DNA from 2 places in the Kitasatospora sp. NPDC051984 genome. Region 1 is predicted to be linked to the other one. Evidence: riboswitches for the same ligand, from Rfam matches in the RefSeq annotation. Region 1 holds a riboswitch; the other holds the start of a gene.

Region 1 (11,273 bases):
CGGCGGCCCGGTTGAAGACCACCACCCGGCCCTGTGCGTCCGCGACCACCAACCCGTCCGGCAGGTCGTCCGGTTCCAGGGTCGCCAAGCCGTCGTCGCCGCCCATGGGTGTCCTCCCCCGCCCCGCACCGGCTATGGGGATCGACCCTAGCGCGCTCAGGCCGTGCCGCGACACCCGCCGGGGGAGCGCTGGGCGCGCGCGGAGGCGTACAGGCACACGGCGGCGGCCGTGGCGAGATTCAAGCTCTCCGCGTGCCCGTGGATCGGGACGCGCACCACCTCGTCCGCCAGCGCCCGGGTCTCCTCCGGCAGCCCCCACGCCTCGTTGCCGAACACCCAGGCGCACGGCCCCTCGAGGGTGCCCTCGTCCAGCTCCTGGTCGAGGTCGCGCTGCCCGGCCCCGTCCGCGGCCAGCACCCGCACCCCGGCCTCCCGCAGCCGCGCCACCGCCTCCTCCACCGGCACCCCGGTCGCGAACGGCAGGTGGAACAGGCTGCCCACGGACGCCCGCACCGCCTTCGGGTTGTACGGGTCCACCGACGCGTCGGTCAGCACCACCGCGTCCGCACCCGCCGCGTCGGCGGTGCGCAGCACGGTGCCCGCGTTCCCGGGGTCGCGCACGTGCGCGAGCACGGCGACCAGCTTCGGCCGGGACGCCAGCACCTGATCGAACGGGGTGTCGATGAACCGGCACAGCGCGACGATGCCCTGCGGGGTGACGGTGTCGCAGATCTCCGCGATCACTTCCTCGGTGGCGGTCAGCACCGGCAGGCCCTCGGCGTGCGCGGAGGCCACGATCTCGGCGTGCCGCTCGGCGGCCTCCCGGGTCACGTACACCTCCACCACGGCGTGCTCCCCGCCGGGCAGCCGCCCGAACGCCACGGCCTCCCGCACGGCCTGCGGGCCCTCGGCCAGGAAACGCCGGTCCTTGCTCCGCTGGTTGCGCTTGGCCAGCCGGCGGGCGGCGACGACGCGCGGGGAGCGCAGGGAGGTCAGCAGGGGGGTCTCGGTGCTCATGCTCACGTTCTTCGTCACGGAGGGGCGGGCGGACAAGGGCCTGTCCGGAGGCACAACGCACGGACCCGCAGGCCGGGCGGCCTGCGGGTCCGGGAAAGCATCAGGGCACGGCCTGGATCAGGCGGCGACCTTGGGGGCGTTGACGTCCTCCGGCAGCGCCTTCTGGGCAACCTCGACCAGCGCGCGGAACGCGACGGTGTCGTTGACCGCGAGCTCGGCGAGCATCTTGCGGTCGATCTCGACGCCGGCGGCCTTCAGGCCCTGCACGAAGCGGTTGTAGGTCATGCCGTTGTTGCGGGCAGCGGCGTTGATGCGCTGGATCCACAGCTGACGGAAGTCGCCCTTGCGCTTCTTGCGGTCGTTGAAGTTGTAAACGAGCGAGTGGGTGACCTGCTCCTTGGCCTTGCGGTACAGGCGCGAGCGCTGGCCACGGTAGCCGGAGGCGCGCTCCAGGATGACCCGGCGCTTCTTGTGGGCGTTCACTGCCCGCTTGACGCGTGCCACTTCATTACTCCTTGGTTCCGGACCCCCGGTTCGTGCCGCCGGTCCGTTATTCGATTCGGTCGGAAAGGATCAGCTGTGCCCGCAGCCTGGCCGCGGGCGGGCGATCACTTGCCGAGAAGCTTCTTGATCTTCTTGGCGTCGCCGGGAGCCATCTCGGCGTTGCCGGCCAGCTTGCGGGTCAGCGTCGAGGGCTTGTGCTCAAGCAGGTGGCGACGGCCGGCACGCTCGCGCAGCACCTTCCCGGAACCAGTGATCTTGAAGCGCTTGCTGGCGCCGCTGTGCGTCTTCTGCTTCGGCATGTCGCCGTATCTCCTCGTCGGTCCGTTCGCGGCCCGCACCCCGGGGGTGCGGGCCGGAACTGGATGGATCTCGTCTCCGGGACGGACGCCCCGGAACCGGTGCCGATCCCGCCCGGAATCTGAACCCGAAGGCTCAGGCGTCCTGGGCGGTCTCGGCGGGCTGCTCGACCTCGGCGGTCTCGGCAGCGGGCTCGACCTCGGCGGTCTCGGTCTCCTCGACCTGCTCCACCTCGTCGACCTCGTCGTCCGCCTGCTCCGCGGCCGGGCCGCGGCCGAGCCGCTCCGCCTTGCGGGCGTCAGCGGCGGCGCGGGCCTCGGCCATCGCCTCGGTCTTCTTCTTGTGCGGGCCGAGAACCATGATCATGTTTCGGCCGTCCTGCTTGGCCGCGGACTCCACGAAGCCGAGCTCCTGGACGTCCTCCGCGAGCCGCTGCAGCAGTCGGAAGCCCAGCTCGGGGCGGGACTGCTCACGACCGCGGAACATGATCGTGATCTTGACCTTGTCGCCCTGCTTGAGGAACCGGACGACGTGACCCTTCTTGGTGTCATAGTCGTGCGGGTCGATCTTCGGCCGGAGCTTCATCTCCTTGATGACCGTGTGCGCCTGGTTCTTGCGCGCCTCACGGGCCTTCATGGCCGACTCGTACTTGAACTTGCCGTAGTCCATGAGCTTGCACACCGGCGGACGCGCCGTGGCGGCGACCTCGACCAGGTCCAGGTCGTACTCCTGGGCAAGCTCCAGCGCCTTCGCGAGCGGGACGATGCCGACCTGCTCGCCGCTGGGACCGACGAGTCGCACCTCGGGGACGCGAATCCGGTCGTTGATGCGGGGCTCGGTGCTGATGGGGCCTCCTCGGTTGCACCTTCTTCGATGCGGCCGTCGGACGGCGGTCGCACGTAGTGGCTTTCGACCACTGGGCGGGGCTTCATTCATGCTTCGCTGCCCCTCTGCCGTCTGGCAGAAGCACCGAACGCACGAAAAAAGCCCCGCACGGTACAGGCGGGGCTCCACACGTTCCGGGATGCCCTGTCGGACACCACTGGCAGCGAGCATTCCTTGCGGCGCTCGCCACGGACCGGACCCGTCGGCCCTTCGGCCGCTCGGGTGGGAGACTGTCGCGGTTGCCCTCTCGGGCCTCCTGAAGTGGAGCCTCCACTTGCTGGCCTGGCTCCCGAATCGGGTTCCTGGCCGGTCAGTCTCGAAGCATACCAGCGTTCCGGGGCCGACCGGTATTCCGGTCCGCCTCCGCCCGCCTTGTACCCTCCCTTTGTACTGCGCTTTCGCACCAGCATCCCGGAGTGACACCGTGACCACCCAGCCCGACCACTCGCCCGAGTCCGACGAGGCCCTCGGCTTCGACGACCTGACCCGCGACATCGCCGAGGTCCCCGCCGTCGAGGTGATCACCACCGTCGCCGTCCACCTGATGAGCGCCGCCGCCGTCAAGTGCGGCCTGGCCGAGGGCGGCGAGGCCGACAAGGACCTCGACGAGGCCCGCAAGCTGATCACCGCCCTGGCCGGCCTGGTCACCGCCGGAGCCCCCGAAATCTCCAACTTCCACGCCGCCCCCCTCCGCGACGGCCTCCGCTCCCTCCAGCTCGCCTTCCGCGAAGCCTCCCTCATCCCCGACGCCCCCGGCTCCGGCCCCGGCGAGAAGTTCACCGGCCCGGTCTACTCCTGACCCCAGGCCCACCCGAAGGCGCCTCCCGTACCCCCCTGCCGGAGGCGCCTTCGCCTTCCTCCCACCCCCTCTCCCTCCCGCCCCTTCCCCGCGCCCCGCCAGGGGCGCGGGGAACTGCGCGCAGCGGAAAACCCCAACACCAAAGCCGCCCACCAAGGGAACTCCCCCCGACGAGCGGCCTTCGCTATGCCCCGCCGAAGGCGCCCTCTCCTCCCTCCCACCCTCCCTCTCCCCCGCCCCGCCAGGGGCGCGGGGAACTGCGCGAGGCGGAAGGTCCCTACCCCAAAGCCGCCCACCAGCAGAACTCCCCCAACAGGCGGCCTTCGCTATACGCCCCCGCCGAAGGCACCCTCTTCTCCCTCTCCCCCGCCCCGCCAGGGGCGCGAGGAACTGCGCGCAGCGGAAGACCCCAACACCAAAGCCGCCCACCAGCAGAACTCCCCCAACAGGCGGCCTTCGCTATACGCCCCCCGCCGAAGGCACCCTCTCCTCCCTCTCCCCCGCCCCGCCAGGGGCGCGAGGAACTGCGCGCAGCGGAAGACCCCAACACCAAAGCCGCCCACCAAGAGAACTCCCCCCACTGGCGGCTTTCGCTATGCCTTCCGGCCCCTGCCGCAGGCGCCCACGCAAAAGCCGCCCGCCGAGGAGAACTCCCCCGACAGGCGGCTTCGCCGTGCAACTGCAAACTACGCGTCGTACTCGTCCAGCGGCGGGCACGAGCACACCAGGTTCCGGTCCCCGTACGCCCCGTCGATGCGTCGCACCGCCGGCCAGTACTTGTCCGCCGGGTTGACGCCCGCCGGGAAGACCGCCTCTTCGCGGGTGTAGGGGTGCGCCCACTCCCCGGCCATCATCGCCGCGGTGTGCGGCGCGTTGCGCAGCGGGTTGTCGTCCGCCGCCCACTCGCCCACGCCGACCTTCTCGATCTCCCGGCGGATAGCGATCATCGCCTCGCAGAAGCGGTCGATCTCGTGCAGGTCCTCGGACTCCGTCGGCTCGATCATCAGCGTGCCGGCGACCGGGAACGACATGGTCGGCGCGTGGAAGCCGTAGTCGATGAGTCGCTTGGCGATGTCGTCGACGCTGACGCCCGTCTCCTTACTGAGCGGACGCAGGTCGATGATGCACTCGTGCGCGACCAGCCCGCCGGGGCCGGTGTAGAGCACGGGGAAGTGCGGGGAGAGCCGCTTGGCGATGTAGTTGGCGTTCAGCACGGCCACCTGGGTGGCGCGCTTGAGGCCCTCGCCGCCCATCAGGCGGACGTACGACCAGGAGATCGGCAGGATCGCGGCGGAGCCCCACGGCGCGGCCGAGATCGGTCCGACGCCGGTCGCGGGGCCGGCCTCGGCCTGCAGCGGGTGGTTGGGCAGGTACGGCGCGAGGTGCTCGCGCACCGCGACCGGGCCGACGCCGGGGCCGCCGCCGCCGTGCGGGATGCAGAAGGTCTTGTGCAGGTTCAGGTGCGAGACGTCCGCGCCGAACTTGCCGGGCTTGGCGAGGCCGACCAGCGCGTTCAGGTTGGCGCCGTCGACGTACACCTGGCCGCCGGCCTCGTGGACGAGGGCGCAGATGTCGGTGATCTGGGTCTCGAACACGCCGTGGGTGGACGGGTAGGTGACCATCAGCACGGCCAGCTGCTCGCGGTGCTGCTCGATCTTGGCCTTGAGGTCTTCGACGTCCACGTCACCGTCGGCCAGGGTCTTCACGACCACGACCCGCATGCCGGCCATCGCCGCCGAGGCCGCGTTGGTGCCGTGCGCCGAGGACGGGATCAGACACACGTCGCGCTGGGTGTCGCCGTTCGCCCGGTGGTACGCCCGGACGGCCAGCAGACCGGCCAGCTCGCCCTGCGAGCCCGCGTTCGGCTGGATCGACACGGCGTCGTAGCCGGTGACCTCGACCAGCTGCTGCTCCAGCCCGCGGATCAGCGTCAGGAAGCCCTCGGCCTGGTCGACCGGCGCGAACGGGTGCAGCTGGCCGAACTCGGGCCAGGTGATCGGCTCCATCTCGGTGGTCGCGTTGAGCTTCATGGTGCAGGAGCCCAGCGGGATCATGCCGCGGTCGAGCGCGTAGTCGCGGTCCGACAGGCGGCGCAGGTAGCGCAGCATGGCGGTCTCGGAGCGGTGGCTGTGGAAGACCGGGTGGGTGAGGTACTCGTCCTCACGCAGCAGCCCGGCGGGCAGCGCGTCCGCGTCCTCGACCACCTCTGCCGTCACACCGAACGCGGCGAACACGGCCGCCAGGTGCTCACGGGTCGTCGTCTCGTCACAAGAGACCGAGACCTGGTCCGCGTCCACCCGGAACACGTTCACGCCACCGGCCAGCGCCGCGGCGACAACCTCGTCCGCACGCCCCGGAACAACAGCGGTCACGGTGTCGAAGAACGCCTCGTGGGCGAGCTCGACGCCGCCCGCGCGCAGGCCGGCGGCGAGCGCGGCAGCGTAGCGGTGGGTGCGGCGGGCGATGTCGGCGAGGCCGTCGGGGCCGTGGTAGACGGCGTACATGGAGGCCATCACGGCGAGCAGCACCTGGGCGGTGCAGATGTTGGAGGTGGCCTTCTCGCGGCGGATGTGCTGCTCGCGGGTCTGCAGGGCCAGCCGGTACGCGCGGTTGCCGTCGGCGTCGACGGAGACGCCGACCAGGCGGCCGGGCAGGTTGCGGGCGTACTCGGCGCGCACGGCGAGGTAGCCGGCGTGCGGGCCGCCGAAGCCCATCGGGACGCCGAAGCGCTGCGAGGTGCCGCAGGCGATGTCGGCGCCGAGCTCGCCGGGCGAGCGCAGCAGGGTGAGGGCGAGCAGGTCGGCGGCGACGGCGACGACCGCGCCGAGCTGGTGGGCCTGCTCGATGACGGGCTTGATGTCCCGCACCGCGCCGGACGCGCCGGGGTACTGGATCAGCATGCCGAAGACGCCGCGTTCGGCGATCTCGGCGGGGATGCCGTTCGACAGGTCCGCGGTGACGACCTCGACGCCGGTCGGTTCGGCGCGGGTCTCGATCACGGCGAGGGTCTGCGGCAGGGTGTCGGCGTCGACCAGGAAGACGCCGCCCTTGACCTTGGTGACGCGCCGCGTCAGGGCCATCGCCTCGGCGGCGGCGGTGCCCTCGTCGAGCAGCGAGGATCCGGAGGTGGCCAGGCCGGTCAGGTCGGCGACCATGGTCTGGAAGTTGAGCAGGGCCTCCAGGCGGCCCTGGGAGATCTCCGGCTGGTACGGGGTGTATGCGGTGTACCAGGCGGGGTTCTCGAGGACGTTGCGCAGGATGACCGGCGGCGTGAAGGTGCCGTAGTAGCCGAGGCCGATCATCGAGGTGAGGACCTGGTTGCGGCCGGCGAGCTCGCGCAGTTCGGCGAGCACCTGGGCCTCGCTGCGGCCGGCGGGCAGGCCGAGCGCGGTGAGGCTGCGGATGGCGTCGGGGACGGCCGCGTCGGACAGTTCGTCCAGCGAGGTGTAGCCGACCTGGGCCAGCATCTTCTGCTGGGCGTCGCTGTCGGGGCCGATGTGGCGGTGCTCGAAGGGGCTGGCCTGCTCAAGCTCGGTGAGCGTCGGCTGGGCGTTCATGGGGGTCAAGCCTCCTGGTCGCGGACCGGCGGTGGGACGCACGCCGGCCGGCCGCTGTGGAAGCGTCCGGGCGTACGAACCCGTCAGCCTCCCCCTCTGTCATCGGTACCTGAGAGCTTCGCGCGCCCGGGGTGGTTCCCGGTCGGCTTGCACCGTCGGCGAGGACAGCGTCCGGCGGCTTCGGTGCCGACGGTCCTGCCCTGCTTTCCAGAGTGACCTGATCCCGTTCGGTACGGATGCCTGAGAGATTCCGGGGAGGGGTTGCTCCTTCGGCGTCCCGCATCCCCGCTTTCCAACGGGTCCGGGACTCTCCCGAGCGGGCTCGGCGGTCGCCGCCCAGGGTACCAGCGCCGACCTGGACGATCACCGCTGCGGCCGCACGATCCGCCCCGGACGGAGGCACCCGGAGTGACACCGTCCGGAACGTGCCTTTTGGTGTGAAACAGCGGCCCGGCACGCTCCTCCGACCGCTCCCCCGACGTTCCCTCAGGAGCAGCAGCTGGAGGACAGCGTGCAGACCGATATCGATCCGCGCGACCTGATCGGACACAAGGCGGTCGACCGGAACGGTGACAAGATCGGCACGGTCGACGAGGTTTACCTGGACGACACCACCGGCAGACCCGAGTGGGCGGCCGTCCGGACCGGGATCTTCGGCCGGGACGCCTTCGTCCCGCTGACCACCAGCGACTTCACCGGCGACGAGCTGCACGTCCCGTACGACAAGTCGCTGATCAAGGAGTCCCCGGACTTCGGGGTGGGCCAGCACCTCTCCCCCGAACAGGAACTCGAGCTCTACCGCTACTACGGCCTCGACACGGCGAGCCCCGACGAGTCCGTCCGGTTCATCTCCGAACGCACCCCGGCGCGCAGCAAGCCACCCATCGACCACGACTTCGGCACCCCCGCCCCCTCCTCCGGCCCCGTCCACGGCCCGGCCCCCGCGCCCCCGGGCTTCACCGCCCCGCAGGCCGCCCCCGAGCCACCGGCCCGCCCCGCCGAGCCGCCGACCGCCCGGGCGGACCGGGCAGACCAGGCGGACCGGGCAGACCGGGCGGACCGGGCGGACCGGGCGGACCGGGGGGACCGGGCGGACCGGGGGGACCGGCAGAAGCCGGTGGAGATCACCTGCCGCGAGGAGCGCCTGGACATCACCACCCAGTGGCACAACATCGGCACCACCCGGCTGCGCAAGTACGTGACCACCGAGGCGGTCGTGCGGCGGGTGCCAGTGGTGCGCGAGCGCGTGCGGGTGGAGCGGATCCCGGTGTCGGAGGCGGAGCGGGCGGCGCTGAGCGACCAGGAGATCGCCGAGGCGGTGGAGGAGGTCACGCTGCGCGAGGAACGCCCGGTGGTCCGCAAGTACCTGGTACCGGTGGAGCGGGTGCGGCTGGTGGTGGAGCAGTACACCGAGGAGCAGGTGGTCCGCGAGGAGCTGCGCCGCGAGCAGGTGGAGGTGCACGGCGCGACCACCGGCGCGGACGGCGAGGCCTCGCAGCGGCAGCCGTGGGACTCTCATCCGCAGTCCCCGGCCGCCTCTCCGGTCTGACGATCCGACAACTCCCGGCCCCGGTCCGCCTCCGCGGACCGGGGCTTCGACTTTGCCAAAGTTTCACCTTTCGATATTTGACATAGTGAAGCATCTCCCGACATCGTTACTTCAGTTCCTGCACTATCGCCCCGCCTGAAGCAACCCGGAGGATTCCCGTGAGTGAGGCACCACAGCCCACCGCCGCGGCCGCCAAGCCCACAAGCGCCAGGGTTCTGCCCGCGCTGATCCTCGCCATGCTGGCCTACAGCGTGGTACAGACCGCGGTCGTCCCGATCCTTCCGAGCCTGGCCGCCGAGCTGAAGGTGTCGGGCTCCGACATCACCTGGCTGATGACCGCCAACCTGCTCTCCGCAGCGGTCCTCACCCCGCTGCTGGGCCGCTTCGGCGACCTGCGCGGCCGCAAGCCCGTGCTGCTGATCTCGCTGGCCGGCCTGGTGCTCGGCTCCGGCCTCGCGGTGTGCACCCACTCCTTCGGCCTGCTGGTCGTCGCCCGGGTGCTCCAGGGCGCGGGCGGCGGCGTGCTGCCGCTGGCGATCGCCATCGTCCGTGACGAACTGCCCAAGCAGAAGGTCACCGCCGGCGTCGCCGCCATCTCCGCCTCGATGGGCGTCGGCTCCGGCCTCGGCCTGGTCGCCACCGGCCTGCTGCTGGAGCACTGGGACTACAAGTCGATCTTCTGGATGGGCCTGATCTTCGGCCTGGCCGCCGTCGCGCTGGTGATCCTGCGAGTGCCCAGCGACCCGGTCGTCGACAAGAACGGCGGCGCCGACCCGCTCGGCGCAATCACCCTGGCCGGCTGGCTCTCCGCCCTGCTGATCGCCGTCAGCCGCGGCAACGAGTGGGGCTGGGGCTCCACCCGTACCCTCGGCCTGTTCGCCGTCGCCGCGGTCGTCGCCCTGCTCTGGCTGCTGGTCGAGTCCAAGGTCGCCCACCCGCTGGTCGACCTGAAGATGATGGCCCGCCCCGCCGTCGCCTTCACCAACATCTCCGGCCTGCTCATCGGCTTCGGCATGTACGGCTCGTTCATGGTGATCAGCAACTTCGCGCAGACCCCGGAGAAGCTCACCCACTACGGCTTCACCGCCACCGTCCTGCACGCCGGCATCATGCTGCTGCCCTCCGCGATCGGCTCCATGGTCGCCGCCCCCGTCGGCGCCCTGCTCATCGCCCGCCGCGGCCCCCGCCTCCCGCTGGTCCTCGGCGGCCTGCTCGGCGCCGTCGCCATGGCCTACCTGGCGCTGCGTCACGACGCCGAGTTCGACATCTACCTCTCCTCCGCCGTCTTCGGCCTCGGCGTCGGCCTCGCCTACGCCGCCATGCCCGCCTACATCAACGGCGCCGTCCCCGCCGAGCAGTCCGGCATCGCCAACGGCATGAACGCCGTCCTGCGCACCGTCGGCGGCGCCATCGGCACCGCCGTGATGGCCGCGATCCTCACCGGCGACACCCTCAAGCTCCCCATCCCGGTCCACCTCCCCACCCTGAACGCCTACCAGCACGCCTTCTGGGTCGCCGGCGCCATGTGCCTGGTCGCCGCCGTCGTCCCCTTCGCCATCCGCCACACCAAGACCCCCACCACCCCCACCGAGCAGCCCGCCCCCCAGCCGGCCCGCACCAAGACCGACGCCTAACGGCGTCCCCCCTCGCGTACTGGACACACGCGAGTCACTCCGGACACCCCCCGCCACGGGCATCGGCGGGGGGTGTCCGTCATTTGACCCAGGCGGGTGCGAACCCAAGCGGGCGCGAACCCAGGCGGGTGCGAACCCAGGCGGGCGCGAAACCAAGCGGGCGCGAACCCAAGCGGGCGCGAACCCAAGCGGGCGCGAACCCAAGCGGGCGCGAAACCAAGCGGGCGCGAAACCAGGGGCGCGAGGAACTGCGCGAAACGGAAGGCACCCCACCCCAAGATCGCGCCCCCTCCGAAACCCCACCCCACAAAGCGCCCCGCGCTAAAACGGCCACCCAGCCAGGGGCGCGAGGAACTGCGCGCCCAACCACTCCCACCCCCAAACTCGCACCCCGCGCCCAACCCCCACCCCACCCAGCGCGCCCCGCGCCAAAACGGCCACCCAGCCAGGGGCGCGAGGAACTGCGCGCCCAACCACCCCCACCCCCAAACTCGCACCCCGCGCCCAACCCCCACCCCACCCAGCGCGCCCCAGCAGCGTGGCCTACCCCTCAACCGCCGGAGGCCTGAGCGGGAGCGCCCCCGAAGCCACCAACCCCTCGTCGTCCACCGAAAACGTCCGCACCCGCCCGGGCCCCGAGTACGGCGTCTCGAACCGCACCGTGACCCGCCCCACCCCGCTGCCCTGCACCCACCCGGGCCCGAACTCCGAGTGCGTCACGTCCTGCCCGGGCCACCACCGCCGAGCCACCGGCTCAACGGCCGCCTCAGCCGCCTCAACCACACCCTCCCTCTCCCCCTCCCCAAACTCCCCTTCCTCCGCCTCCCGCTCCGCCTGCGCGAACAGATCCTCCTGCGTGTAGTCGGCCAGCTGAGCAACGCCCACACCCAGCAACCGCACACCCCCCGTGGTGTCCACCTGCTGCGCCAGCCGCCGCGCCGTCGCCGCGATCACCGCAGGATCATCCGTCGGCCCACCCAACGTCTCGGACCGGGTCAGCGTCGAAAAGTCGAACCGCCGTACCTTCAGCA
Region 2 (11,273 bases), on a different contig from region 1:
CGTCTCGCGCTCCGCATTGGGCAGCACTCTCTGTCATGGGATGTGCCGTACGGAAGACCCCCATGGCGAAGGATGCCTAACTGTGATCTGCTCGCATGCACTTTCGTTGCGCTGGCATATCGCTCTTCACACAGCCGTCACTCACACGTCAAGGGGCACACTGACGACACCCCGCCAGTGGCGGGGAAACGCCAGGTGACGCCGTGGTGGCGCGCGTAGAGGGCCGGACAGCGAAAAACCCCCGCCGACCTTCGAAAGAAGGTTCGTACGGGGGTCTTCCGGCGTTCTGTCGCGGTACGGTCAGCGACCCGGATATCCCGGCCACTGGGGCTGCGGCCAGCCCGGCGCGGGCCCGGCCGGCGGTTGCGCTGCGTAACCGAAACCGGTGGTGAAGGACTGCGGCGGGCCCTGCCGGTCGAAGAACGGGCGGGCGTTGGCCCACAGCCACATCGCCACCGGGTCGAACTCGTCGGCCATCATCACGGTCGACACGGCCGGCCCCTCGGGGGCGTGCGCGGCGGCCCGCTGCACCAGCGCCCGGGCGGCCTCCACGGCCGGCGGCGAGGTGTCGTACAGGTCCAGACCGATCGCCAAGTACGGCTCGCCCAGCACCGGTTGCACCCAGGCCCGGCGCAGCGAGCGCAACGGGCGCACCTCGGCGGCCTGTTGCTCCAGCACGGCGAAGAACTGCGGTGCCTGCCCGGCCGGTTCGGAGATCCGCAGCGGCCCGGCCGGCAGCCGGTCCAGGCCGACGGCGATCCGCCGCAGGTCGGCCCACGGTACGCCGATGCCGCCGCCCGGGCGGTGCGGGTCCAGCCACAGGCCCCAGCGGGAGCGGTACAGCGAGCCGGCGATCTCCGGCCCCGACACCACCTCGTGGCCGCGCGCCCAGCCACTGGCCGTCAGCTGCCCCGGGGAGGTCACGCAGGGCGCGTAGCCGTGCCCGCCGACGTCCATGTTCCCGTACTGGGCGTCCGGGCTGCCCTGGCTGCCGTGCCACAGCAGCATCCAGACCTGACCGCCCGCGAGGGCGCGCAGCAGCCCCTCGTACGCGTCCCAGCGCTCCGGTGCGACCGCTGCGAGGGCGCGCTCGATCGCGCCCGGGTCGTCGGCTGCTCCCGTCACGTCGTCGCCTCTTTCTCGACTTCCCTCGTCCACCCGTCCACCGCGCGGCGGTGTGCCGGGGCAACCCTATGGGGCGCGCCCGACAACCGTCATGCCGCCGTCCCGGACATCCGGTGGATTCACGGTCTGACGTAGAAGGGCTGTACCCGCCCCAGCATCCAGTCCACCACCGGGTCGGCGACCAGGTCGAGCAGCACCAGGTGGACGCCCCAGCTCGGCGCCGCGGTTCCGAGTGCCCGGCCGAGCGCCAGATTGACGTCGCCGGGGTCGGCGGGGGCCGCCGGGTCCAGCTGGACGCCGACGTACAGCAGGGTCGACTCGCCCTCCACCCGGGCCAGCGCCCGGCGGGCCGTCAACACGCCCGGCAGCGCGGCGAGTTCGCCGGTCGCGGCGGCCAGGAAGGCGAGCGGCTCCTGGTGCGGCTCGGGTTCCTTGAGCGCCACCCTGGCGCCCTCGGTGACGCCCTGCGCCTCCCACTGGTCGCCGCGCGGCCCGCGCCGCAGCTCACCCACGCCCTCCGGCGGCACCGGGATGCCCACCGGCGCCTCGGGGTTGACCGCGATGCCGATGCCCAGCGGCAGCCCCCGGGCGAACTCCCACATCGGGGCGATCGCGAACGGGATGCCCGGCACGTGCCGCAGGTACAGCTCCTGCGAGCTGTACACCGGCACGTAGGGCGCGCCCGCCAGTTCGAGGGTCGGCAGGTCGAGTTCGCCGGACTGCGGATCGGCGCCCGACGGCAGCGGGATCCACACCTGGCTGCGGGCCAGCACCTCGATCACCCGGGGTGTCGCCCCCGGATCGCCCAGGGCCGCCATCAGCACCTGCTCCAGCTCGTTGGCCGGCCAGCTCCCGCCTTCCGGAACCTGCCCCAGCGGGATGCTCATCTCGCCCCTCCACACTCACGGTTGCGATCAGGTTAGCGGCGCGCACGGGTCCCCCGCGGCGGCCGCCGCCGAACCCCACTCCCACCAGCGGGTCCCGGCATGCCATGATGGGCCCGCCCAAACTTCATACCGGCCGCTCGAACCCGCGCGGGAGAGCCGGAACGACCGTCACCAGGTCGCGACCGGCGCCGAAGGAGCAAGTCCTCCCCGGAATCTCTCAGGCCCCCTAACCGCCCGGGCGAGGCAGATCTGGAAAGTGGACACGGCCGCGCCGTGCGCCCACCCACGGTGCAAACCGCCATCCTTTCGGATGGCGGTGAAGCTCTCAGGTTCGACGACAGACGGGGAGGTTCGCCCCAGCCTGCCCGTTTCCAGATCCCGGGAGTCCTGCCGTGTCCCTCCGCCTCACCGCACTCGACGCGCTGCACCGCTCGCTCGGCGCCACCATGACCGACTTCGCGGGCTGGGACATGCCGCTGCGCTACGGCAGCGAGCGCGAGGAGCACCTCGCGGTCCGCACCAAGGCCGGCCTGTTCGACCTGTCGCACATGGGCGAGATCACCGTCTCCGGCCCGCAGGCCGGCGAGCTGCTCGACCACGCGCTGGTCGGCTTCATCTCCGCGCTCGGCGTGCTGCGCGCCCGCTACACCATGATCTGCCGCGAGGACGGCGGCATCCTGGACGACCTGATCGTCTACCGCACCGCGGAGAACGAGTACCTGGTCGTCGCCAACGCCTCCAACGCCCAGGTGGTGCTGGACGCCCTGACCGAGCGCGCGGCCGGCTTCGACGCCACCGTCCGCGACGACCGCGACGCCTACGCGCTGCTCGCCGTCCAGGGCCCGGAGGCCAACGGCATCCTGGCCAAGCTCACCGACGCCGACCTGCCCGGCCTCAAGTACTACGCGCTGCTGCCCGCCACCGTGGCGGACCGTCAGGTCTGGCTGGCCCGCACCGGCTACACCGGCGAGGACGGCTTCGAGGTCTTCTGCGCCCCCGCCGACGCCGAGCACCTGTGGACGGCGCTGACCGAGGCCGGCACCGCCGAGGGTCTGGTCCCGTGCGGCCTGTCCTGCCGCGACACGCTGCGCCTGGAGGCCGGCATGCCGCTGTACGGGCACGAGCTGTCCACCGAGCTGACCCCGTTCGACGCCGGCCTCGGCCGGGTGGTGCGCTTCGACAAGACCACCAACAACGGTGAGTTCGTCGGCCGCAAGGCGCTGGAGGAGGCCGCCGCCGCGGCCGAGGCCAAGGCGCCCCGCAAGCTGGTCGGCCTGGTCTCCGAGGGCCGCCGCGTCCCGCGCGCCGAGTACTCCGTGGTGGACGCCGAGGGCGCCGTGATCGGCCGGATCACCTCCGGTTCGCCGTCCCCGACCCTGGGCAAGCCGATCGCCATCGCGTACGTGGACGCCGCGCACGCCGAGCCGGGCAGCACCGTCGCGGTGGACGTGCGCGGCAAGGCCGAGCCGGTCCAGGTCGTCGCGCTGCCGTTCTACAAGCGCGCCCGCTGACCTTCGCTCAGCCCTTCACCTGCTGTCCCAGCAGTCGTTTCCGGTTCGTCCGCCCAGCGGACGGCCGCGCCCGCCCCTCTTGCGATCCTGGAGAATGACGTCATGAGCAACCCCACGCACCTGCAGTACACCAAGGAGCACGAGTGGCTGACCGCCGCCGTGGACGGGGTGTCGACGATCGGCATCACCGCGCACGCGGCCGACGCCCTCGGCGACATCGTCTACGTCCAGCTCCCCAATGTCGGTGACACCGTCACCGCCGGTGAGACCTGTGGCGAGCTCGAGTCCACCAAGTCGGTCAGCGACCTCTTCTCCCCCGCCACCGGCGAGGTCACCGAGGTCAACCAGGAGGTCATCGACGACCCGGCCCTGGTCAACTCGGAGCCCTTCGAGGGCGGTTGGCTGTTCAAGGTCCGGGTCGAGGCCACCGACGAGCTGCTCGACGCCGACGGCTACGACGCCCTCATCGGCGCCTGACCGGGAGATCCCCCTCATGACGGTTCTCAACCAGTCCCTCCACGCGCTCGACCCGGAGATCGCCGCCGCGGTCGACGCCGAGCTGCACCGCCAGCAGACCACCCTGGAAATGATCGCCTCCGAGAACTTCGCCCCGGTGGCGGTCATGGAGGCCCAGGGCTCGGTGCTCACCAACAAGTACGCCGAGGGCTACCCCGGCCGCCGCTACTACGGCGGCTGCGAGCACGTCGACGTGGTCGAGCAGCTCGCCATCGACCGGGTCAAGGAGCTGTTCGGCGCCGAGCACGCCAACGTGCAGCCGCACTCCGGCGCGCAGGCGAACGCCGCGGCGATGTTCGCGCTGATCCAGCCGGGCGACACCATCCTGGGCCTGAACCTGGCCCACGGCGGTCACCTGACCCACGGCATGAAGATCAACTTCTCCGGCAAGCTCTACAACGTGGCCGCGTACCACGTCGACGAGAAGACCGGCCGGGTCGACATGGCCGAGGTCGAGCGCCTCGCCAAGGAGCACCAGCCCAAGCTGATCATCGCCGGCTGGTCCGCCTACCCCCGCCAGCTGGACTTCGCCGAGTTCCGCCGCATCGCGGACGAGGTCGGCGCCCTGCTGATGGTCGACATGGCGCACTTCGCCGGCCTGGTCGCCGCCGGACTGCACCCCTCCCCGGTGCCGTACGCGGACGTGGTCACCACCACCACCCACAAGACCCTGGGCGGCCCGCGCGGCGGTGTCATCCTGTCCAAGGCCGAGTTCGCCAAGAAGATCAACTCGGCGGTCTTCCCCGGCCAGCAGGGCGGCCCGCTGGAGCACGTGATCGCCGGCAAGGCGGTGGCCTTCAAGGTCGCGGCCACCGACGAGTTCAAGGACCGCCAGCGCCGCACCCTGGAAGGCGCGAAGATCCTCGCCGAGCGCCTGCTCCAGGACGACGTGACCGCCTCCGGCGTCTCCGTCCTGTCCGGCGGCACCGACGTGCACCTGGTGCTCGTCGACCTGCGCAACAGCGAGCTCAACGGCCAGGACGCCGAGGACCGCCTGCACGAGGTCGGCATCACCGTCAACCGCAACGCCGTCCCGAACGACCCTCGCCCGCCGATGGTCACCTCGGGTCTGCGCATCGGCACCCCGGCGCTCGCCACCCGCGGCTTCGACACCGAGGACTTCCGCGAGGTCGCCGACATCATCGGCGAGACCCTCAAGCCGGGCTTCGACGCCGCCAAGGCCGAGTCGCTGAAGGCCCGGGTCTCCGCGCTCGCCGCCAAGCACCCGCTGTACCCCGAGCTGTAACCCCTCCCTGTGACCGCCGACACCTGGCGGTCGCCCGGAACCCCCGGGGCACCGCGCACACTGGAACGTGCGCGCGGTGCCCCGTTCCATGCGCAGCCCCCGTCCCACCGGACGAACCACTCCACGAGACCAGACAAGGACGTCACCCCGTGGCCATCAGCGTCTTCGACCTCTTCTCCATCGGCATCGGACCGTCCTCCTCGCACACCGTCGGCCCGATGCGGGCCGCCCGGATGTTCGCCCGTCGGCTCGCCACCGAAGGACTCCTCGACCAGGTCGCCTCGCTCCGCGCCGAGCTGTACGGCTCGCTCGGCGCCACCGGCCACGGCCACGGCACCCCCAAGGCCGTCCTGCTCGGCCTCGAGAACAACTCCCCCCGCACCGTCGACGTCGACCAGGCAGACGTGGACGTCGAACGGATCCGGGCCGCCAAGCGGCTCAACCTGCTGGGCCGCCACGAGATCGCCTTCGACCCCGACACCGAGCTGATCCTGCACCGCCGCAAGGCCCTGCCCTACCACGCCAACGGCATGGCCCTCTGGGCCTACGACGCCGCCGGCGAGGTCCTCCTCGAGAAGACCTACTACTCCGTCGGCGGCGGATTCGTGGTCGACGAGGACGCGATCGGCGAGGCCCGGGTCAAGCCCGACGACACCGTGCTGCGCCACCCCTTCCGCACCGGCGAGGAACTGCTCCGCCTCACCCGCGAGACCGGCCTGTCCATCTCCGGCCTGATGCTGGAGAACGAGAAGGCCTGGCGCACCGAGGCCGAGATCCGGGCCGGGCTGCTCGAGATCTGGGAGGTCATGAAGGAGTGCGTCGCCGCCGGCATGTCCCGCGAGGGCATCCTCCCGGGCGGCCTCAAGGTCCGCCGCCGCGCCGCGTCCGCGGCCCGCGCCATGCGCGCGGAAGGCATCGGCCCCGGCAACGCGATGGAATGGGTCACCCTCTACGCGATGGCCGTCAACGAGGAGAACGCCTCCGGCCGCCGCGTCGTCACCGCCCCCACCAACGGCGCCGCCGGCATCATCCCCGCCGTCCTGCACTACTACCTGAACTTCATCCCGGGCGCGGACGAAGACGGCATCGTCCGCTTCCTCCTCGCCGCCGGCGCGATCGGCATGCTCTTCAAGGAGAACGCCTCCATCTCCGGCGCCGAGGTCGGCTGCCAGGGCGAGGTCGGCTCCGCCTGCTCGATGGCCGCCGGCGGCCTCGCCGAGGTCCTCGGCGGCACCCCCGAACAGGTCGAGAACGCCGCCGAGATCGGCATCGAACACAACCTCGGCCTCACCTGCGACCCCGTCGGCGGCCTCGTCCAGATCCCCTGCATCGAACGCAACGGCATGGCCTCCGTCAAGGCCGTCACCGCCGCCCGCATGGCCCTCCGCGGCGACGGCCGCCACCACGTCTCCCTCGACAAGGCCATCAAGACCATGAAGGAGACCGGCGCCGACATGAAGATCAAGTACAAGGAAACCTCCCGCGGCGGCCTCGCCGTCAACGTCATCGAATGCTAGAGAAATAGGTCCTGACCTGCGGGTTTGACCCTTTCTGAGCCGTCGCAGGCCTCCCGGCTTGCACAGCAAAAAGTCCCTGAAAAGCCCCTCGGACAGCTCTGAAAGTCCCCGAAAAGCCCCTGGCGAGTCCCTGGTCGGCAGAGCACTGACCAGGGACTCCAGGGCTGGCGGTGGAGCGGCGAGATAACCCAGCAGGCCCATCTCCGCCTGGTCTCCCGGTCCATGTGGCGGCTGGCGGTCGGAATCAACGCCTGCCGTACCGAGTTCTCCCGCTGCTCGGTCGGTAGGCGTCCTTCACAATCTGCTCGAGGTCCTCCTCGCTGAACATCCGGTGGCTACCGATCAGCCGGTACGGGACCCTTCCGGCGGAGGACTCGGTGCGCAGCCACGACGCCGCTACTCCCAGGCGCTCCGCCGCCTCAGCGATGGAGTAGAGCAGTGGCCCCTTCTTCAGCGGCGGCTTATCAGCCTGCTTCGTCGCAGGGTTCCTCACCGGCAGGCCGACCGCAGCAGCGTCGGCCGCAGCCAGCAGAACTCCGAGCCCCCGGAGGCGAGCGGCATCGCCGATGCCGTCGTTGGGGCCAGGGAGACCCAGCGCACGACGCCCCTGAGTGGCCGGGTCCGGCGAAGGCAGGATCAGTGCGGCAAGACGGTAGTCCTCTTCGGTAAGCGAGGCACCGGCTTCGAGTTCGCGCGACAGTCGAAGCCGCTCACTCTGTAACGCCCGCTTGTCCAGATTCCAGAAGCGCTCGCGCAGTTGCTCCCAGCTTGCATGTCCCTGAATCGCAGCGAGCGCGTAGGTCGTGACCTCCGCACCGGGCTTCGCCTTGACTCGCCGGTGCTGGTAGCAGACTTCCATGTCCGCCTCGACCGGAACCTTGCAGGGGAACCCGTAGAACGAGGTAACCGGCTCCGGACAGCGCGGCCGGTCCGGGGCGAGCGCGCGGTCGGTGCCGGCGCGGATCTGCTTGATCTGCTCAGCGGCGTTGGTCAGCCCCTCCTTGGGGACTCCCCATGCCTTCGCCGCTTCACGTGGACTGAGATGATCCAGCGCCCGCATGCGCTCGATCGGTGTGCCTACGCCTTCCACCGGATGCTCCCCCTTCGGTCTCCTGCGGGCATCCTGACCGAACGCGGGGGGCGGGCGAGCCATCCGACCAATCTCGACTGACAGTGGCCCGAACTGGTTCCGGTCAGTCCGCAAGGCGAGCGAGCTAGAGCCAGTACTGCGCCTACGGGTCCACCCAGGACACAACCAGCTCAGAAGCCCTCGGGGTAATCGTCCGTGCGCACGACCCTGGCAACGTAGAACCCTGGTCCATCCGGGGGTCTCGGTCGCGTGGTACTGAACCAGCCCGAGATCCCTCACCAGCGGGGCCAAGTAGCCACCCGGCAGGCCCGGGATCTCCTCAGCATGCTCCGGGTGCCGCCCACCGTCCAACGTCTCGCGCAGACCAACCAGGAGCGCGGCGATCGCAGAGACCACGTCCGGCGGCGTCACCGCGTAGTCGAACACTGCCTCGACCTGCGGCGACAGGGTGATCGGGTCGTGCTCCTCGTCGCCGTCGTAGGGGTCGTCCCAGTCACTCACCGCGCCCGAGCTCCCTCAGGACTGCCGACAAGGCCCGCCCTGAGACCGTCCCCTGCTGGACCGCGGTGTGGACTCGAGCCGTGGCGGGGTCGTTGTAGACCTCCAGTCGCAGCCGCCAACGACGCAACACACCCGCGATCTCGTCCTCATCGGCCGAACCCATGTCGCGGTAGAAGGCCATCCGCTGGTGCGGCGGCAGCGCGGCCCCGATCTCGTCCTGCGTCCGGGGACGCGCGCCATACGCCTCGGTGGGCTGTGCGCTCATCGACTCCTCCTACTCCTCGCCGTGGCCAGTAACTCGACTGAGGCCCCTGGCAAGCCAGAGCTCCACTCTAGCGAGCAGCACGCACCGTCGAGGCGTCCGCCAGACGGCCAGTGCGCCAGCAGACGCTCCCGTAGTGCACCTTCCGAGCGCCTGCACCCCGCCGCGCGGGCTTCTCCTGCCGGCGGGGGTTTGGGTATAGCTAGAAGGTCCCTGTTCGCGGGACCTTCGGGGCTGTTAGTGCGTGTCCGGATTATGAGATGATTTTCGAGCGGCCTGAGATCCTAAGGTTTAACGGGATTCAGACCTTGGTTTCGACTTGTTTTTGGCACCACGGCGTGCGATAGTTATGGGTGTCGGGCGTTACGGCCCGGCCACTTCCATCCGGCGGCACGCACCCCCTTGGCTGCCGGATGACGCGCAGGGGCCCCGGACCGCGAACAACCGCGGACAGGGGCCCCGCATCGTTTTTGCAGAGGGTGAAAAAACTAGGGGGCCATTCGGTCCCGGGTCCTCATCTCGAACCAGACGCCCTTGCCGCGTGGCAGCAGGTCCGCTCCCCAGCGGTCGGCGAGGTCGTTGACCACTTGGAGGCCGTGGCCGTTCTGGTAGCCGATCTCGGGGGCGACTATCAGACAGGGCATCGCCCGCGAGGAGTCTCGGACTTCGATCCGTAGCCACCCTGGTCGCCGGACGAGTTTGAGTCCGATCATCCGCCCGCCGGCATGTCGCACGGCGTTGGCGACCAGCTCGCCGGTGAGCAACTCCCCGACTTCCAGCAGGTGGTGGAGTTTCCAGGAGTCCAGGACCGAGAGCACCAGCCGCCGCGCGACCCCCGCCGACTCCGGCCGGGAGGGCAGTCGCACCTCTTCCGCGGTCTCGGTGTCGCGGAGCACGCCCAGGAAGGCGTGCTCCATCTCGTCCGCGGTCATCCGTTCCAGTTCGGCGAGCACGACCGCGGTGCCGGCCCCTGGCGGGCCGTCACCGCGGGTGTCGACCAATGGAAGTGATGCCTGTTCCGCTTCGCCCCATCCCGCCATGGCGCCCATCATTGCGGAACGTGGGCAGCCGCGTACGGACAATGAGCAAACGATCACCGCGCATTTGGCATATGCCGTCAGCAACCGAACAGGCGCCCGACGATCACCACTTCGCCCAGTCGACGTTCCAGCCGCCGAGTCCGTTGACCGGGTCGACCACCGCGCCCTTGGAGTTGACCACCGTGATCACGTCTCCGACCAGCGTGGAGGCGTAGAACTTGCCCGCCGGGCTGCTCGCGCTGCCGGCCTTGGTGTCGGTGAGGCCGATGCAGCCGTGGCTGCCGTTGGAGTAGCCGATGACCCCGTCGCTCCAGGAGTTTCCGTGCACGTAGGTGCCGGTGTCGGTCAACCGGATGGCGTGCGGGACCACCAGATCGTATTCGTCCCCGGAACCCGCCTTGGTGACGCCGGCGGAGGTCATCCGGGTGGTGCCCTCCATGGCCTCGACCACCATGGTGCCGTTCCAGGTGTCGTAGCCGGGCTTGCCCGCGGTGAACGCGATGGAGTCGGTCTGCTGGCCGTCGCGGACGACCGCCATGCGGTGGGTCTTGACGTCGACGGTGGAGATCTGGGAGCGGCCGATGGTGAACGGCTCGTCCTTGTCGACGCCGCCGTACACGCCGGGGGCGGTCTCCACGTCCTTGAGCTTGTAGTGGATGGTGACCTTGGTGTTGGGGTTCCAGTACTTCTCGGGGCGGAAGTCCAGCCGCTTGTCGTTGAACCAGTGGCCCTTGACCACGGTGCCGTCGGAGGCCTCGAAGGTGATGCCGGCCAGCACGGCGTCCTTGTTCTTCACCGCCCGGTTGAACCGGACCGAGACGATCATGCCGACGCCGTACTGCTCGTTGTCGGCGACGTTGTCGTTGACGCCGGCGTCCTTGTCCGGGGTGAGGGTGGTGAAGGTGGAACGCGCGTTGGCGACCACGCCCTGGGAGTCCTCGGCGAGCGCGTCCACCGTGTAGGCGGTGGATATCTTGAGGTTGCCGGACGGCGCCCACCCGGCGCCGTCGGAGGTGGGCGCGCCGGGCACCTCGACGCCGTCGGGGCCGGTGACCTTGACGGAGGTCAGCTTGCCGCCGGTGGCCGACACCTTGACGGTGCCGTTGGTCTTGACGTCGGTGGCGCCGCTGGCGGGCTCGATCGCGATGGTCGCGGCCGACACGCTCGGCTTGGCCGAACTCGCGGCCGCCGCCGGGCTGTCGGCCTTGGCCGGGTTCGTGCTGCAGCCGGCCGTGGCCATCAGCACCAGGGCTCCTGCGAGTGCCCCCACCGCGTAACCCCCGCGTATAGCCTTCACGTTCCGCTCTCCCCAACACCCTGCCTGTCGGCTGACAGGTCTTTCGGTTGATATGACGGGTCGGCAGCGGGAAACGTTGCGCGCCAAGTGTCCCGGTACGGTCACGAACGGTCGACGGCCCGGCGATCGCACGATCGCCGGGCCGTCCCACTGCCGGTTGAACCGATCGGCTACCACTGGCTCCACGGGATGGTCCAGCCGCTCAGACCGTTGTCCCCGGAGACGGTCTTGCCGTTCTTGGAGTTCACGATCTTGACCACGTCGCCGACCATCGACGTGTT

Evidence for each region. Region 1 has a riboswitch for glycine ahead of gcvP (aminomethyl-transferring glycine dehydrogenase). Riboswitches for the same ligand answer to the same signal wherever they lie in the genome.
Region 2: linked by a shared signal. The riboswitch ahead of gcvT (glycine cleavage system aminomethyltransferase GcvT) and the one ahead of gcvP (aminomethyl-transferring glycine dehydrogenase) in region 1 are both predicted to bind glycine.

What each region holds. Positions count from the first base shown of each region.
Region 1 covers NZ_JBIUCB010000008.1:11,089-22,361, reverse strand. Annotated here, with positions in the region: gene ACIHEI_RS17670 (ATP-binding protein) at 1-106, opposite strand, end outside; gene ACIHEI_RS17665 (TrmH family RNA methyltransferase) at 157-1,017, opposite strand; gene rplT (50S ribosomal protein L20) at 1,135-1,521, opposite strand; gene rpmI (50S ribosomal protein L35) at 1,626-1,820, opposite strand; gene infC (translation initiation factor IF-3) at 1,954-2,664, opposite strand; gene ACIHEI_RS17645 (DUF1844 domain-containing protein) at 3,128-3,502, shown strand; gene gcvP (aminomethyl-transferring glycine dehydrogenase) at 4,189-7,059, opposite strand; glycine riboswitch at 7,278-7,384, opposite strand; gene ACIHEI_RS17635 (PRC and DUF2382 domain-containing protein) at 7,571-8,608, shown strand; gene ACIHEI_RS17630 (MFS transporter) at 8,767-10,242, shown strand; gene ACIHEI_RS17625 (DNA polymerase IV) at 10,786-11,273, opposite strand, start outside.
Region 2 covers NZ_JBIUCB010000001.1:804,671-815,943, reverse strand. Annotated here, with positions in the region: gene ACIHEI_RS03670 (enhanced serine sensitivity protein SseB C-terminal domain-containing protein) at 301-1,125, opposite strand; gene ACIHEI_RS03665 (enhanced serine sensitivity protein SseB) at 1,245-2,012, opposite strand; glycine riboswitch at 2,151-2,255, shown strand; gene gcvT (glycine cleavage system aminomethyltransferase GcvT) at 2,405-3,523, shown strand; gene gcvH (glycine cleavage system protein GcvH) at 3,626-4,000, shown strand; gene glyA (serine hydroxymethyltransferase) at 4,017-5,285, shown strand; gene ACIHEI_RS03645 (L-serine ammonia-lyase) at 5,435-6,802, shown strand; gene ACIHEI_RS03640 (helix-turn-helix domain-containing protein) at 7,047-8,393, opposite strand; gene ACIHEI_RS03635 (hypothetical protein) at 8,386-8,658, opposite strand; gene ACIHEI_RS03630 (ATP-binding protein) at 9,144-9,695, opposite strand; gene ACIHEI_RS03625 (Ig-like domain-containing protein) at 9,799-10,992, opposite strand; gene ACIHEI_RS03620 (Ig-like domain-containing protein) at 11,163-11,273, opposite strand, start outside.